2 regions of the Exiguobacterium sp. s168 genome follow, and region 1 is predicted to be linked to the other one. Evidence: a T-box and tRNA genes for the amino acid it is inferred to sense, from the RefSeq annotation. Region 1 holds a T-box; the other holds one or more tRNA genes.
The links. The T-box of region 1 lies ahead of alaS (alanine--tRNA ligase). A T-box ahead of a tRNA ligase gene usually reads a tRNA of that ligase, here a tRNA-Ala.

Region 1 (7,374 bases):
CGCTTCGGTTGTTGTAATCGCAGGAGCGATAACAAGACCTCGGAACCTGTCAGTTCGATGATTGGTATATGATTTTCTTCCGCATAACGCTCCATTTCTTCTAACAGAGCATCTCGAGGATGAATCATTGATTCGACATAGGTCGTGAAATCATTCACGCCATTCACTCCCTCTTCCGCATAAACAGGTTGACTTGAAGCGAACTTCCCGCTTCAACCCAACCCGTTGCTCATTGCTCTTTACTCGCTTCGTATTCCACCCATTCCGGCTTATACTTAACGACGTTTCGTTGATGTTCTTCATATGTCTCTTCGTATAGAATCTGTCCGCGTGGATGTTTATCACTTGGTGGACGAGCAAAGAAATAGACATATTTTGTTTTATTCGGATTTAACACGGCAAGTACCGAATCTTTACTGACCGTCGAAATCGGACCAATCGGAATTCCTTCGTACTTATACGTATTGTACTTCGAATTATTCTCGAGATCCTTCAGTGTCGTTAAAGCCGTGTTTTCACCTGTGCCATACCAAACCGTTGGATCCGACTGTAACTTCATGCCGTCATCCAATCGATTTTTGAAGACACCAGCGATTTCACGACGATCATCTGCTGTCGCCGCTTCACGCTCGACCATGGAACCGAGACTGAGTATTTCATGGAAGGTCATGCCTGATTTTTGAATGGCATCCGCATTCTCATCGTAGACTTTTTCTGTTTCATCGAGCATCGTCTCGACGATTTGATCAATGCTTTTTCCTTTATCAAACTCATACGTTGCTGGGAAGAGATATCCTTCAAATGCATACAAGACACCATTCTTCTTCACTTCATCCGTCAGCATCGGATATTTTTCAATCATGCTGTCGATGAATGTCGCATCCGTCAATTCTTTACGGACCGTCTCTTCCTTGAAGTTCGTTGCTTTCGCGATCAAAGCGATTTGACGATCCATCGTGATGCCTTCAGGTAACGTGATTTTCACATCCGCTGCCTTCATGACCGTTCCCGTCTTTAATTCATTAATGATTTCATCCGGGGACATGGCTTGTGACAGTGTATACGTACCCGCTTGGAATGACGATTCATTCTTGTAACGGACGTAGTAACGGAAAATCGTCTCGTTTGCAATCAAGTCTTTTTCCTTTAGTAAAGAAGCAATCGAACTCGTCCCTGCTCCTAAAGGAATTTCGACTTTGACGGATTTCGTCGCTGTTTCATCGACTGGTTCAAGCGCATTTTTCAAAAAGACATAGATGACCGCACTGGTAACTAGAAAAATCGTCAACAATACAGAAAGGATGATTAGCGTAATCCGGCGTGATGTCCGGCGTCGCCTTTTTTCGATTTCAGCATTTTGCTTCCATTCGTTCTCCATCGGTTCCTCCTTCTTCTCTTAAAACAAGGTGACATCGTAAGAGAAAGTCTCTTACGACGTCACCTGTCATGAGTCGGGTTAGTCTAACTGGTCTTCGAGCGTGTTAAAGACTTCTTCGATTTCATCCCAAGTCGCTGTATCGTCTTCATCGATTGGTACGAGGTTGAAGTCGTTATCTCCATCACCGTATTCGTCGAGTTCGTAAACGAAGATATCGACTTCTTCTGCTTCGTCATAGTCTGCTCCGATTGGCTCGAGGAAGATGTATGTCTTGCTCGAACGTGGGCTTTCATAACGCAGACGTTCTACGAATTCGAAATCATTTCCTTCGCCGTCCGGAATTACGTAACGTGTTGGTTCATTCTGTTGCATCAGTGATCCGCTCCTTTAACGCAAGCTCGAGTTCATCCCAAGTTTGCTCATCATTTTCATCGATCAGGCTCAATTCGAAATCATCTTCGCCTTCTCCATATTCATCGATCTCACAGATGATCAAATCATCTGCTCCTTCGTCAGGGTTACCGATCATTTCAAGAAACAGATAGGTTTTTCCTGTACGTTCACTCGAGTAACGGTACCATTCTTCGAAAAGATGTTCGCCGCCCTCTTCATCCGGAAAGAGATACTGACGTTTTTCTTCAGCCATCGGTTTCTCCCCCTTCATCGGTTCGTCCGATCCAAGTACGATTGCAGGATCATGACGGCAGCCATCTTATCGATGACTTGTTTACGCTTTTTACGGCTGACATCGGCATCGATCAGCATCCGTTCTGCTTGCATCGTCGTCAACCGTTCATCCATGAAGACGACTTCAAGCCCGGTATGCTGTTCGATTTCCTTCGCAAAAGCTTCACTTGCTTCTGCGCGGGGACCGATGGAACCGTTCATGTTTTTCGGAAGACCAATGACTAGGATTTCGACATTGTATGTCTTCATGATGACATCGAGCCGTTTGAAGGCTTCTGGGTAATCCGGTTCCGTCCACTTGACCGTCTCGACGCCTTGCGCCGTCCAGCCCATCAAGTCACTGACCGCTACCCCGATCGTCTTCGAACCGACATCTAGTCCCATTGCACGTTTCATTTTGAATTTCCACTCTCCGCCAAATAAGATTTCACGAGTTCTTCGAGCAATTCGTCGCGTTCAATCTTACGAATTAAGTTACGTGCGTCATTATGACGAGGAATGTAAGCAGGATCTCCCGAAAGGAGATAGCCGACGATTTGGTTGATCGGATGATATCCTTTTTCTTCTAAAGCATGATAGACCGTCAACAACACATCACGTGTCGCTGCTTTGTTATCGTCTTCCGGAAAGTTGAATTTCATCGTTTGATCCATCTGACTCACGTTCATCACCTCTTTCATATACACTACGTTTCTATTATGCCAGTGATTGCACGTATTGTGAAGCGTACGCGAGTGCTTCTTCTAATTTCGACGCATCTTTTCCACCAGCTTGAGCCATGTCAGGGCGACCGCCACCGCCACCACCGCAGCGTGTTGCGACTTCCTTGATCAATTTACCAGCATGATAGCCTTGGTCGATTAAATCTTTTGAGACGCTTGCGACGAGATTGACTTTCTCACCTTGCGCACTTCCGAGAACGATGATTGCTGATCCGAGTGAGCTCTTCAACTCGTCCATCATGCCGCGAAGAGCATCCATATCTGAGACGTCGACGCGTTTCGCAAGCACACGCACACCGTTGATTTCCTCAACATCGTCCTTCAATGAAGCAGCTTCGATGTTCGCAAGTTTTGCTTGCAACGATTCGTTTGCTCGTTCCGTCTCACGAAGCTGTTGTTGCAGTGCTTCGATGCGGACAGGAACTTCTGTCGTCTTCGTCTTCAGAACAGCCGCTGCTTGTTCGAGTGTCTCTAAGTGTTGGTTCATGACACGATACGCACCTGCACCCGTTACCGCTTCGATTCGGCGTGTACCTGCACCGATACCAGACTCCGAAACAATCTTGAACAAGCCGATTTCAGCTGTGTTCCCGACGTGGATTCCGCCACACAACTCGATCGAGTATGTGCCTGCTGAAACGACACGGACCGTTTCACCGTACTTCTCACCGAACAATGCCATCGCGCCTTTTGCTTTTGCATCAGCGATGTTCATCTCTTCGATATCGACCGGTAGCGATGCCCAGATTGCTTGGTTGACGTCTTGTTCAATCTTCGTCAACTCTTCTTGTGTCACTGCACCGAAGTGTGAGAAGTCGAAACGAAGACGTTCTGGAGAAACGAGTGATCCCGCTTGGTTAACGTGTGTTCCGAGCGTATCTTTCAATGCTTTATGAAGCAAGTGTGTTGCCGTATGGTTTTTCGTGACGGCTTTACGTTCTGCTGCTTCGACCGTTGCAACGACATCTGCCGCTTCCGTTGCGATCCCTGTACGAACGATGACCGTATGCAAGTTTTGACCGTTTGGTGCTTTTTGAACATCTTTAACATCAAGAACGAAGTCTTTGCCTTCGATTGTTCCTGTATCTGCGACTTCACCACCGCTTTCAGCGTAGAACGGCGTGATGTCGAGAATGACTTGTGCTTCTTCACCAGCAGCGACTTCTGTGACTCGTTCTCCATCATGCACTAAAGCGATGATTTTTGCATCCGCCTTAAGGTCGGTATAGCCGACGAACGTACTTTTATCTTTTAGCGTCGAGAGGACTTCCGATTGCTGTTGCATCGAACCACTCTCTTCACGTGCCGCACGTGCACGCTGACGTTGCGCATCCATTGCTAATTTGAAGCCTTCTTCATCAACAGACATCTGATGATCTTCTGCATACTCGACTGTCAACTCAAGTGGGAAACCATATGTGTCATACAGACGGAACGCATCTTCGCCGCTGATGACATGCTCACCGTTCGCCTTAGACGTCTGAGCGACTGTGTTCAAGATTGCAAGACCGTCATGAAGTGTCTCATGGAAACGTTCTTCTTCGTTTTTGATGACGCGTTTGATGAAGTCCGCTTTTTCCGGAACTTGTGGGTAGAAGTCGACCATGACGTTCCCGACCGTATCGACGAGTTCATACATGAACGGACGCTCGATTCCAAGCATCTTCGCATAACGCACCGCACGGCGTAGTAAACGGCGAAGGACATATCCACGTCCTTCATTCGAAGGAAGCGCACCATCACCGATCGCGAATGATACGGTACGGATGTGGTCTGCGATGACTTTGAATGCTACATCAAGTTTCGAATCATCACGGTAGATTTTACCGCTGATTTCTTCTGTCTTATGAATGATCGGCATGAACAGATCCGTATCGAAGTTCGTCGGCACGTCCTGCATGACACACGCCATCCGTTCAAGTCCCATCCCTGTATCGATGTTTTTACGCGGAAGTTCCGTATAGTTGCCGTGTCCATCGTGGTTGTATTGACTGAAGACGATATTCCAGATCTCGAGATAGCGTTCGTTTTCGCCACCTGGGTAGAGTTCTGAATCGTTCGGATCGTCTCCGAAAGCTGGACCACGATCGAAGAAGATTTCCGTGTTCGGACCAGATGGACCTTCACCGATTTCCCAGAAGTTATCTTCAAGTGGAATGATCCGCTCAGCCGGTACGCCGAGTTCAAGCCAGATTTGACGCGCTGCGTCATCTTCCGGGTGAATCGTGACCGAAAGACGTTCCGGATCAAGACCGTACCAGTCATCACTCGTCAAGAGCTCCCAGCCCCATTTGATTGCATCTTCACGGAAGTAATCACCGACGGAGAAGTTTCCAAGCATCTCGAAGAATGTATGGTGACGCGCTGTTTTCCCGACGTTTTCGATATCGTTCGTCCGGATTGATTTTTGTGCGTTGACGATCCGTGGATTATCAGGAATAACACGACCATCGAAATATTTCTTGAGTGTTGCAACACCCGAGTTGATCCACAAGAGCGATGGATCTTCGACCGGTACGAGTGAAGCACTCGGTTCGATCGCATGCCCTTTGCTTTGGAAGAAATCAAGATACATCTGACGGATTTGTGCACCCGTTAATGGTTTTAGAGCTTTCATGAACAGTTACCCCCATTGGTTTTATTTGGACGCAAAAAAGCGATGTCTTCATCCCTGAAAAGGGACGAAAGCATCGCTTCCGTGGTACCACCCTCGTTCGTAAGCAATCCATTGCCTACCTCGAACATCTGATAACGGGGATGACCCGCAGGTGTTTACACCCGACTCCGGAAGGAGCTTCAAAGGGACTCGAGAAAGTGATTGCAGCAGACTCACTTCTCTCTGGACTCGAGTTTTCCTTTTACTTATCTTCCATCAACGTGTTACGTCCATTCATCTATCGTGATTATTACCTATCGCACAGCATCCGTCAAGTCTTTGTCACCCCACCGAGTCGTTCAATCAATCGTGTCCGGCGCCGGGGTTCCTCTTCTTGCGACGCTTTATGAAACGCTCGTGGGTCGCCGAACAATAATAAACTCGACTTCGCACGGGTGACCGCCGTATAAATCAAGTTTCGAGAATGTTTGAACGCCCCCGTGAAATAGACCGGCATCAAGACAATCGGAAACTCGGACCCTTGTGCCTTGTGAATCGTAATCGCATAGGCATGCGTGAATTGATCCCAGTCACTCCGGTTGTACTCGACTTCCGTCTGGTCGAAGCGGGCGATGATCTTATCCACCTTGTCGACATTCTCTTTAGCGAAGAAGATATTGACGATTTCGCCGATATCTCCGTTATAGACGTTCTCTTCCGCATTGTTGACGAGCTGAAGAATCTTGTCCCCGGTTCGGTAAATCCGGGTGCCTTGTTTGACTTCGCGTTTTTTCGGTTCCTCCGGATTGTAGACGCGTTGCAAGGCGACATTCAGTTCGTCGATTCCCACCTGACCACGGTAAGTCGGTGCCAGAACCTGAACATCGAATTTCGAATACCCTTTTGCGAGTGCTTTTTCCGCGAAGGCTGAGATGCCGCGTAACGTCTCTTGCGGAGACGCGGTGTAAAAGCGACGATCCGCAAGTGGTGCCAACAAATCAGCTGACGTCGTCCGGTTCTTCAAATCGTGCGCGAGCCGTAAAATCGAAGAATCTTCCGCTTGGCGATGGACGACGTTCAAACGAACGACGGGAATCCCTTCCGTATCCATCAAGTCTGCCAGCACTTGCCCTGGACCAACGGATGGTAATTGATCCCGGTCACCGACGAACAAGATTTTCATACCGTTCGGCACAGCACGGAGCAGACTTGATAACAAGTAGATATCAATCATTGATGACTCATCGATGATCAGTACTTTTCCCGTGATCGGCTGATCTTCATTCAGTTGGAAGTTCGTTCCGTCATACTTCAACAGACGATGAATCGTCATCGCTGGGACGTCCGTTGCTTCCGACAAACGTTTAGCGGCGCGTCCGGTCGGTGCAACAAGGACGTACGGATAAACATCTCCCGTCTTGACGCGACTCTTTTCAAGCGGCCAATCATGAATTTCTTGCAGGGCATGTAAAATTCCCTTGATGACAGTCGTCTTACCGGTACCGGGTCCACCGGTCAGGACCATCAGCGGTGCTTTGACCGCTAACTCGATCGCTTCCCGCTGTTGCGCCGCATATTCCATGCCAAACTGTTCTTCGAGGTGCCCGATTGCTTCAAGAATCGTCGCGACATCGACTTCCTGTTCGGCACCGTTCGCCATGACGCGCGCCAGTTCCTTCGCCGCTCGGACTTCCGCATAAAAGATTGTCGGTAAATACAAACAGCCTTCTTCGAGCTTGACCTTATCTTCAGCGAGCAACAGTTCAATCGCTTGTTCCAGCCGTTCTCCTGGGTCTTCACCAAGCAACCGGGGTGCCCGTTGTAATAGTGAGTCGACCGTCGCAAAGGCGTGTCCCTCTCCTGCTTCTTGTTCTAATATATGCATGATCGAAGCAGCGACACGTTCCGGATGTAATCCGACAAGTCCGAGATGTGACGCGATATGATCGGCTGTTTTAAAACCAATCCCGTTCACTTCATACATCAAGGAA
Region 2 (7,374 bases), on a different contig from region 1:
AGAATCGGAGCTTGATCCCATTTCCCTTTAAAGCCAACGTAAGGAACCGTCAATTCTGGATTCTTACTCTTCGTATCGATCAGACGGACGAATCCTTCGACGAAGTAGCCGTTCTCAAAGACTTGTTCGAGCGGAAGTTCGTTTGCCCAGTCCGTTGTATCCTTCAGATCAACCGATACACTGACTTTCGTTGAGCTCTTCGGATTAATCGAGACCGAACTTGCTTTCTTCGAGCCAACTGCGAATGAGATCGGATATGTGCCTTTGTTTGCATCCACCGTACCAATCGTTCCTTTTTTAAAGATTCCGTTTGCTTCGAGGAAGTTCGATCCTTCTGCACCGAGATCCGATTGAACCGTTCCGGCTAACTTATACGTCACTTTTTCACTGCTGTAGTTTTTCAAATCAAGTGTGAACGTGAACTTCTCGCCGACTTCCTTCAAGGATGCCTTACCTTCACCCGACTTCGTCTCTGTGACGACGACTGGTGTCTTCATAGCAGCACGAAGATCCATCAATCCAGCTCCCTCACGACGTGGAGAGTAGAAGTTGCCTGTTTTTAGCTGCGCATTGTATTTTCCTTGATCGAGTTGCGGACGCGACGTGTTCATCAAGATGTTCTTCGCGAGCTTAACGCGTGTCGCACCGTCGACTTTGAAGTCCTTCGCGATTCGTTGCATGACGAGTGCCGTTCCACCAGCAACGTGTGGTGCCGCCATCGATGTCCCACTCATGACGCCATACTCGTTATCGTTGAGCGTTGAGTAGATTTTTCCACCTGGTGCCGTGATTTCTGGCTTGAAGTCAAGGCTTGGTGTGACACCCCAAGACGTAAAGTCAGACATTTGTCCTGCGACCGGGTTATCTGCTGAGACTGCTTTTCCGTCGAACGTGACAGCGATTGCCTTGCCCTCTTTTGCTTTTGCTTCAAGATCGTTTCCGTCTGCGATGCTGAGTGTGACGAGTGGAATCGTCGGATTGTTGAGCGCCATACTGACGTAATCCCCATGATCAACTCGACCGCGGACGATGACACCTGCTGCCCCTTGCTTCTCAGCTTCTGCTTGGATCATACCGTAGTTGAAACCACCGTTACGTACGACAAAGACGACTTTTCCTTTGACGTCTTTGCCTTCGTAGTTCGAAGCTTGACCGTCACCGACATAGACGACATCCTTCTTCTCTTTATCGAAGACGGCAATCGGATTCGGTGAATCTTGTTTTTGGTATGCCAAATAACCAGCATCCTGACCGTCGATCGTCAGTGCCATGCCTTCGAGTGTCAATTTCGTATTTTCGAGTGATGCGACTTGGAGTGCTTGGCTTGTTAAACCTGGGGCACCGACGACACCGATATCCGGGTTCGCTGTGTACGGGTTACCTGCACCATGACCTGCGAATGCCGAGTTACCAGCAGAAATCGCACACAAGATGCCGTTGTTCATCGCGTTGACGATTGCGCGTTGTTCTGGATCATCTGCATTGACGAACGATGCCGTCGAACCGAGACTCATGTTGATGACATCGGCTCCGAGTGCAATCGCATCATCGATCGCTTTAATGTAGATATCGCTGAATGTCGATGGCATTCCTGGATCGTTTCCGAAGACTTTCATCGCGAGGAGCTGTGTTTCCGGCGCGACCCCTTTGATGCCACCGTTTGCTTCATCGCCGTTTGCTCCGACCGTACCCGCGACGTGCATCCCGTGCATCGATGCGCCCGCACCTAAATCACGGATTTCGCTATCATGATCGGCATAGTTATAGCCGTACGGTACTTTTTCCGTGAAATACTTTCCTTTTAATCCTTTTGTTTCTTTCGCACTATCGACTTTTGAAGAAGTCAAATCGATCTTCGTTTCTGGGCTCAGGACCATGTCCTTATGCGATGGATCGATTCCCGTATCGATGACGGCAACGATCGTTCCTTCCCCTTTAAAACCATAGTCCTGCCATGTTTCTTTTGCATTGACCATGTCCTTGCTGTACAGCATGTCTGGCTTTGCACCTTTAGCAACTTCCGGACGCGCGTATTCATGGGCGATATGTACGCTCTTGACGCCGTTAAGTTGTTTTATGTCTTCGATATCGCCGAACTTGACTTCACCACTGAATCCGTTGATGACGGTCGTGAAGCTCTCCTTATATGTAACGGGAATCGATTTTTTAGCGATGGCTGACTTGACTGATTTTTGGACGCTGACGAGGCGATCTTTGATCGACTCTTTTTCGGCATTGCTCAATGTGCTATACCGCTTGTTTTGAGCCTGGGCGATTTGAATCGCCGGTTTCTCTTCCATCTCGATGACGACACGGACTTTATCCGATTGTTTGTAGTTCTTCTCTTGCCCCGATTTCTTCAGCGAGAGCGCTTGCGGTTTTTGACCCGTTGCTTTGTCTTGCGACGACAGTGCACCTTGCGCACTGACTAGATTGGAAGACGTCATTAAGACGGCTGCCATAAGTGCAATCTTCTTCTTCATGCGTTCGTTTTCCCCTTTTCTGTAAAACCATAGTAGTACTACTGATAAAACAGTTAAACGAAAATTCTGTATATTTAGTTTAATGAATTTAATGGAAATAAACAATTTATATCTGTCTATTTTTTTAATTTATTTGTTTTTCATGACATTTTATATTTTTAAGGAATTTAACTGGGAGTAAAATAAAAACTCCTCGACGCCTCGAGGAGTTAGATATTTGGTATTGGTGGAGACTATCGGGATCGAACCGACGACCTTTTGGCTGCCAGCCAAACGCTCTCCCAGCTGAGCTAAGCCCCCATGAATTATCTTTAGTATACGCATCACTAACTGCTTTATCAATATAAAAAGAACGCTTTCACAAAAAAGAATTCCTTCCAAAATCGTCGGAAGGAATTCACGATTCATTTATTCAATTCACGCATCAAATCCGCCTGTCGTTCAAGCTCTGCCTGTTGCTCGAGGATCAAGACCTTTTTGTACGTCCGCGCAGAAATCAAGATACTGATCTCATAGAGAACGAACAATGGTACCGAGATCATCAAGTGTGACGTCACGTCCGGCGGTGCGATCAATGCCGCAACGACGAACAGCGCAAAGTACGCATATTTCCGATTCTTTCGCATGAAATATGGCGTCACGAGACCAAGACGTGTCAGGAACATCGTCACGACCGGCAATTGGAACAGAAGACCGAACGGCATCGTCAACCGGATTAAGAAACTGAAGTAGTTCTCGACTCCGATGACTTGTTCGATTCCGAGCTCTTTCCCGAGATCCGTTGAGACTTCAAGCAAGAAGGGAAGCAACCAGAAATACGAGAAGGCTACGCCAGCCAAAAACAGAAAGAAGATGACCGGAATATACGTCAATGTCGCTTTTTGCTCCTTGTCATAAAGTCCTGGTCGGACAAATGCCCAGAGTTGATACATCCAGAACGGTGACGCTAAAATCAGCGCAATGATGAACGCAAGATTCAAATACAACATTAAAGGATCGGCGACGTTGAAGGCATTCAAACCGATACCGAGCTCTTTTAAGTCCGCTTGCAAGAAGCGAACGAGCGGTCGGACGAGCGGAAATGCGACAGCGAACAGGACGACGACGATGATAAGCGACCAGACGATCCGCTTACGCAGTTCGTCAAGGTGCGACGTCATGCTTTGCTCTTGATCAACCGTCATGATTCAATCACTTCTCTTTCGGTTCGTCCTTTTTATCGTCGTCCATGATGCCGTTCGTGGCATTCTTGAACTCTTTCAATGTCTGACCCGCAGCGCGTCCGAATTCTGGTAACTTCTTCGGTCCGAAGATGATCAATGCGACGACCGCGATTAATCCGATGCTCGCTGGTCCGATACCTAGTGTGAGCGGGATAAGGTTTTCCATTATGATTTCACTCCTTCAGCTGATTGCGAATAATGCTTCATGAAATAAACTAACGACTGCAACTCGATCGATAAATCGATGTGATGGACCCGGACGCTCGCTGGCACGTTCAACCGTGCTGGCGTAAAGTTCAGGATGCCTGTCACACCATACTCGACTAACTCATCCGCTACTGACTGTGCGAACTGCGATGGAACCGTCAAGATGGCAACATCGACCTGATTCGCTTCGATTTGTTCTTTCATGTCCGAAACATGATAGATTGGAACGTCATGCGTCGTTGTTCCGACCTTCTCTTCGTCCGCATCAAACGCAACGACTATCCGAGTACTATTATTCTTTAAAAAGTTATAATTTGCAAACGCTGTTCCGAGATGACCGACCCCGATTAAGGCAACATTCGTCACCTCATCTTGATTCAATGTTTTGCGGAAAAACGTTAAGAGATGTTGAACGTTATATCCATACCCCTTCTTCCCTAATGCCCCAAAGTAGGAAAAATCGCGACGAATCGTTGCTGAATCAACCTTCACCGCCTCGCTTAACTCAGCAGAAGAGACGCGGAGCTTGCCTGAATTGTATAAACTTTGGATGAAGCGATAATATAGCGGCAACCGTTTTGCTGTCGCTTGTGGAATTTTTGTGTCTGGTCCATTCATCCTGCAGTTCCCCCTTCGGCCACATCCATCGTGGCACCCAAATCTTTGCAAAAAGCTTTCTACTCTCCTTGATTGTAAACCACTTCACATAGAGTCACAAATAATATATTCCGCAGGACCTCGCGCTTTTGTTCGTGATAAACTAAAGGGTGGAAGGATGGATGGAAATGATACTCTTACAAGTCAATCAACTCTCGAAATCATTCGGCGTCGAGCCGATTTTAGAAAATATCAAACTGGAAGTACAAGAGCGGGATCGGATTGCGCTCGTCGGACGAAACGGTGCCGGTAAATCGACCTTGCTCAAAATCATCGCTGGTGAACTCAGTCATGACTCGGGCGACATCATGAAAGGCAAGGATGTCAAAATCGGTTATCTTGCACAAGACAGTGGTCTCGAATCGAATGAGACGATCTGGAACGAGATGCTGACCGTCTTCGAACATCTCCAGGAACAAGAACGAACACTGCGCCGGATGGAAATCGAAATGGGCATGGAGCATATCTTGAACGACCCGGTCGCTTACGATCGTCTCTTGAAGACGTACGACCAAGCACAACACGACTTCTCAGAAGCCGGTGGTTATCAGTTCGAAGCGAATATCCGCTCCGTTTTGCACGGCATGCGCTTTTATCCGGATGATTACTCGCGCCGGATTCAGACATTATCCGGTGGTCAACGGACACGACTCGCCTTAGCGAAGATGCTTCTGCAAGCACCAGAGCTCCTCATTCTTGATGAGCCGACCAACCACCTTGATATCGATACACTCGCTTGGCTCGAAAGTTACCTCGGCGGTTATCGTGGCGCCGTCCTGATCGTCTCACACGACCGGTACTTCCTCGACCAAGTCGTCAATGTCGTCTATGAGCTGTCGCGCAATGTCTGTCGTAAGTTCACCGGGAACTACACGAAGTACTTGGAACAAAAAGCGGCCTTGTACGATCAAGAAATGAAACAGTTCGAACAGCAACAAGAAGAAATCGCGAAGATGCAGGACTTCATTCAACGCAACATCGCCCGGGCGACGACGACAAAACGTGCCCAAAGTGTCCGGAAACGGCTCGAGAAGGTCGACCGACTCGACCGACCAGATGGGGATGAACGTAGCACGGTCCTGTCCTTCCCAATTGAAAAACAGAGCGGGAACGATGTTCTTCAAGTCAATCAACTGGCGATTGGTTACGAAGAAGCTGTCTCAAAAGACATCACGTTCCGCTTGCAACGCGGCGAATCACTGGCACTCGTCGGACCAAACGGAATCGGAAAGTCGACGCTCTTGAAAGTTCTCGTCGGTCGCTTACGCCCCCTATTCGGTGATTTCCGATTCGGAACCGGCGTCTCGATCGGATATTACGATCAAGAGCAGGCGGAACTCAATGACCGGAACCGTGTCATCGATGAGATTTGGAACGAATGGCCATTGATGCGTGAACAAGAAGTCCGTTCTGTCCTCGGACAATTCTTGTTTAGCGGCGACGACGTCTTCAAAATTGTCCATGAATTATCCGGTGGCGAACGCGGACGTCTCGCACTCGCAAAACTGAAACTACGGAAGACGAACGTCCTCGTCCTCGATGAGCCGACGAACCACTTGGATTTGGATTCGAAGATGGTCCTTGAAAATGCCCTCGTCGACTACGAAGGAACGCTGTTATTCGTCTCTCACGACCGTTACTTCATCGACCGGATCGCGACACGCGTCATTGAGATGAGTGAAGCGGGTGTGACGGAATACCTCGGTGATTATTCGTACTACACGGAGAAGAAGGCGGAGCAAGAAGAGATTGCTCGTCTTGAAGCAGAGGAAGCAAAAGCCGCAAAGGTCACTGCGTCGAAGACGATCGATAAAGAAGCACAGAAAGAAGAACGCAAACGCCGTCAGCAGATCGAACAACTCGAACAAGATATCGAACGGCTCGAACAGCGTTCGGCGGAAATTGAACAATTACTCTGTGAACCAGAAGTCTTCAATGATATTCCGAAAGCAACGGCTCTTTCAGCAGAACGTGACCAGATTGATGTCGATTTACTCGAATTGATGGAACGATGGGAGAACCAACACTGATGCGGACGAAAAGCTTTTTCATCAACTTGATTCAAGGACTGCTATCCGGCATCCTTTATTTCGTACCGATGTATGCGGACTACGTGTCGACCTTCATCCGACCGGATGCTTTTAATGCTGCGCTTCCTTTGTTCCTACTGATTTCTTGTATGATCGGTCTCGTCATCCAGACATGGAGCGGTCTCTTCGTCAGTTTACTCTCAGGACTATGCTGTACGCTCCTGACGACACAGCTATTCGTCGAACTCAATGATCCGTTGATTTTATCGTATTACGGTAGTGTCTCACCGCTCACCGCTTTCTTGATCAGCTGTGTCGGCATTTGGGCACTCGCGATCGTCTTTTATTTGCTCGATGGCTATCAGTACAGTAAACGTCATGGTCTTGAAGCCTCTTCAAACGAAATCGATCCACAACCTTGAATACTCATGCTTGAACGCTTCTTACATCCAAGATGAATAGTCTCAATCCACATTCTTTGAACAATAGCAAAAGAGGTAACATGCCAATCATCTGGCATGTTACCTCTTTTCTGTGTCATTTTGTCGGTCGGGCAATCGTAAACGTCTTCCCGATCGTCGCATAATCATTCCCTGCTAAACGAGCGACAGCCTTCAAGCCTGCTGCGTCAATCCGGAACGAATCGACGAGTTCATCCGCGACGTGATAACGCAGTACTTCCCCAATCAGAAGATCGGCACCTTCTAGCTCGACGTGTTGCGTCAAGCGCATCTCGAAGCGGATTTTCGCTTCGGCGATTCCGGGTACTTCGAT

Region 2: it encodes a tRNA-Ala, which carries the amino acid that the T-box ahead of alaS (alanine--tRNA ligase) is inferred to sense. The anticodon was not compared.

Annotation. Positions count from the first base shown of each region.
Region 1 is NZ_JACSNE010000002.1:32,910-40,283, forward strand. Features, by position in the region: gene KNQ15_RS01630 (O-methyltransferase) at 1-158, opposite strand, end outside; gene mltG (endolytic transglycosylase MltG) at 230-1,378, opposite strand; gene KNQ15_RS01640 (DUF1292 domain-containing protein) at 1,457-1,750, opposite strand; gene KNQ15_RS01645 (DUF1292 domain-containing protein) at 1,737-2,024, opposite strand; gene ruvX (Holliday junction resolvase RuvX) at 2,039-2,461, opposite strand; gene KNQ15_RS01655 (IreB family regulatory phosphoprotein) at 2,458-2,727, opposite strand; gene alaS (alanine--tRNA ligase) at 2,762-5,404, opposite strand; T-box leader at 5,462-5,672, opposite strand; gene recD2 (SF1B family DNA helicase RecD2) at 5,715-7,374, opposite strand, start outside.
Region 2 is NZ_JACSNE010000007.1:115,630-123,003, forward strand. Features, by position in the region: gene KNQ15_RS06680 (S8 family serine peptidase) at 1-2,483, opposite strand, end outside; tRNA gene KNQ15_RS06685 (tRNA-Ala) at 2,708-2,783, opposite strand; gene tatC (twin-arginine translocase subunit TatC) at 2,888-3,667, opposite strand; gene KNQ15_RS06695 (twin-arginine translocase TatA/TatE family subunit) at 3,675-3,872, opposite strand; gene KNQ15_RS06700 (redox-sensing transcriptional repressor Rex) at 3,872-4,531, opposite strand; gene KNQ15_RS06705 (ATP-binding cassette domain-containing protein) at 4,699-6,600, shown strand; gene KNQ15_RS06710 (hypothetical protein) at 6,600-7,022, shown strand; gene KNQ15_RS06715 (flavin reductase family protein) at 7,138-7,374, opposite strand, start outside.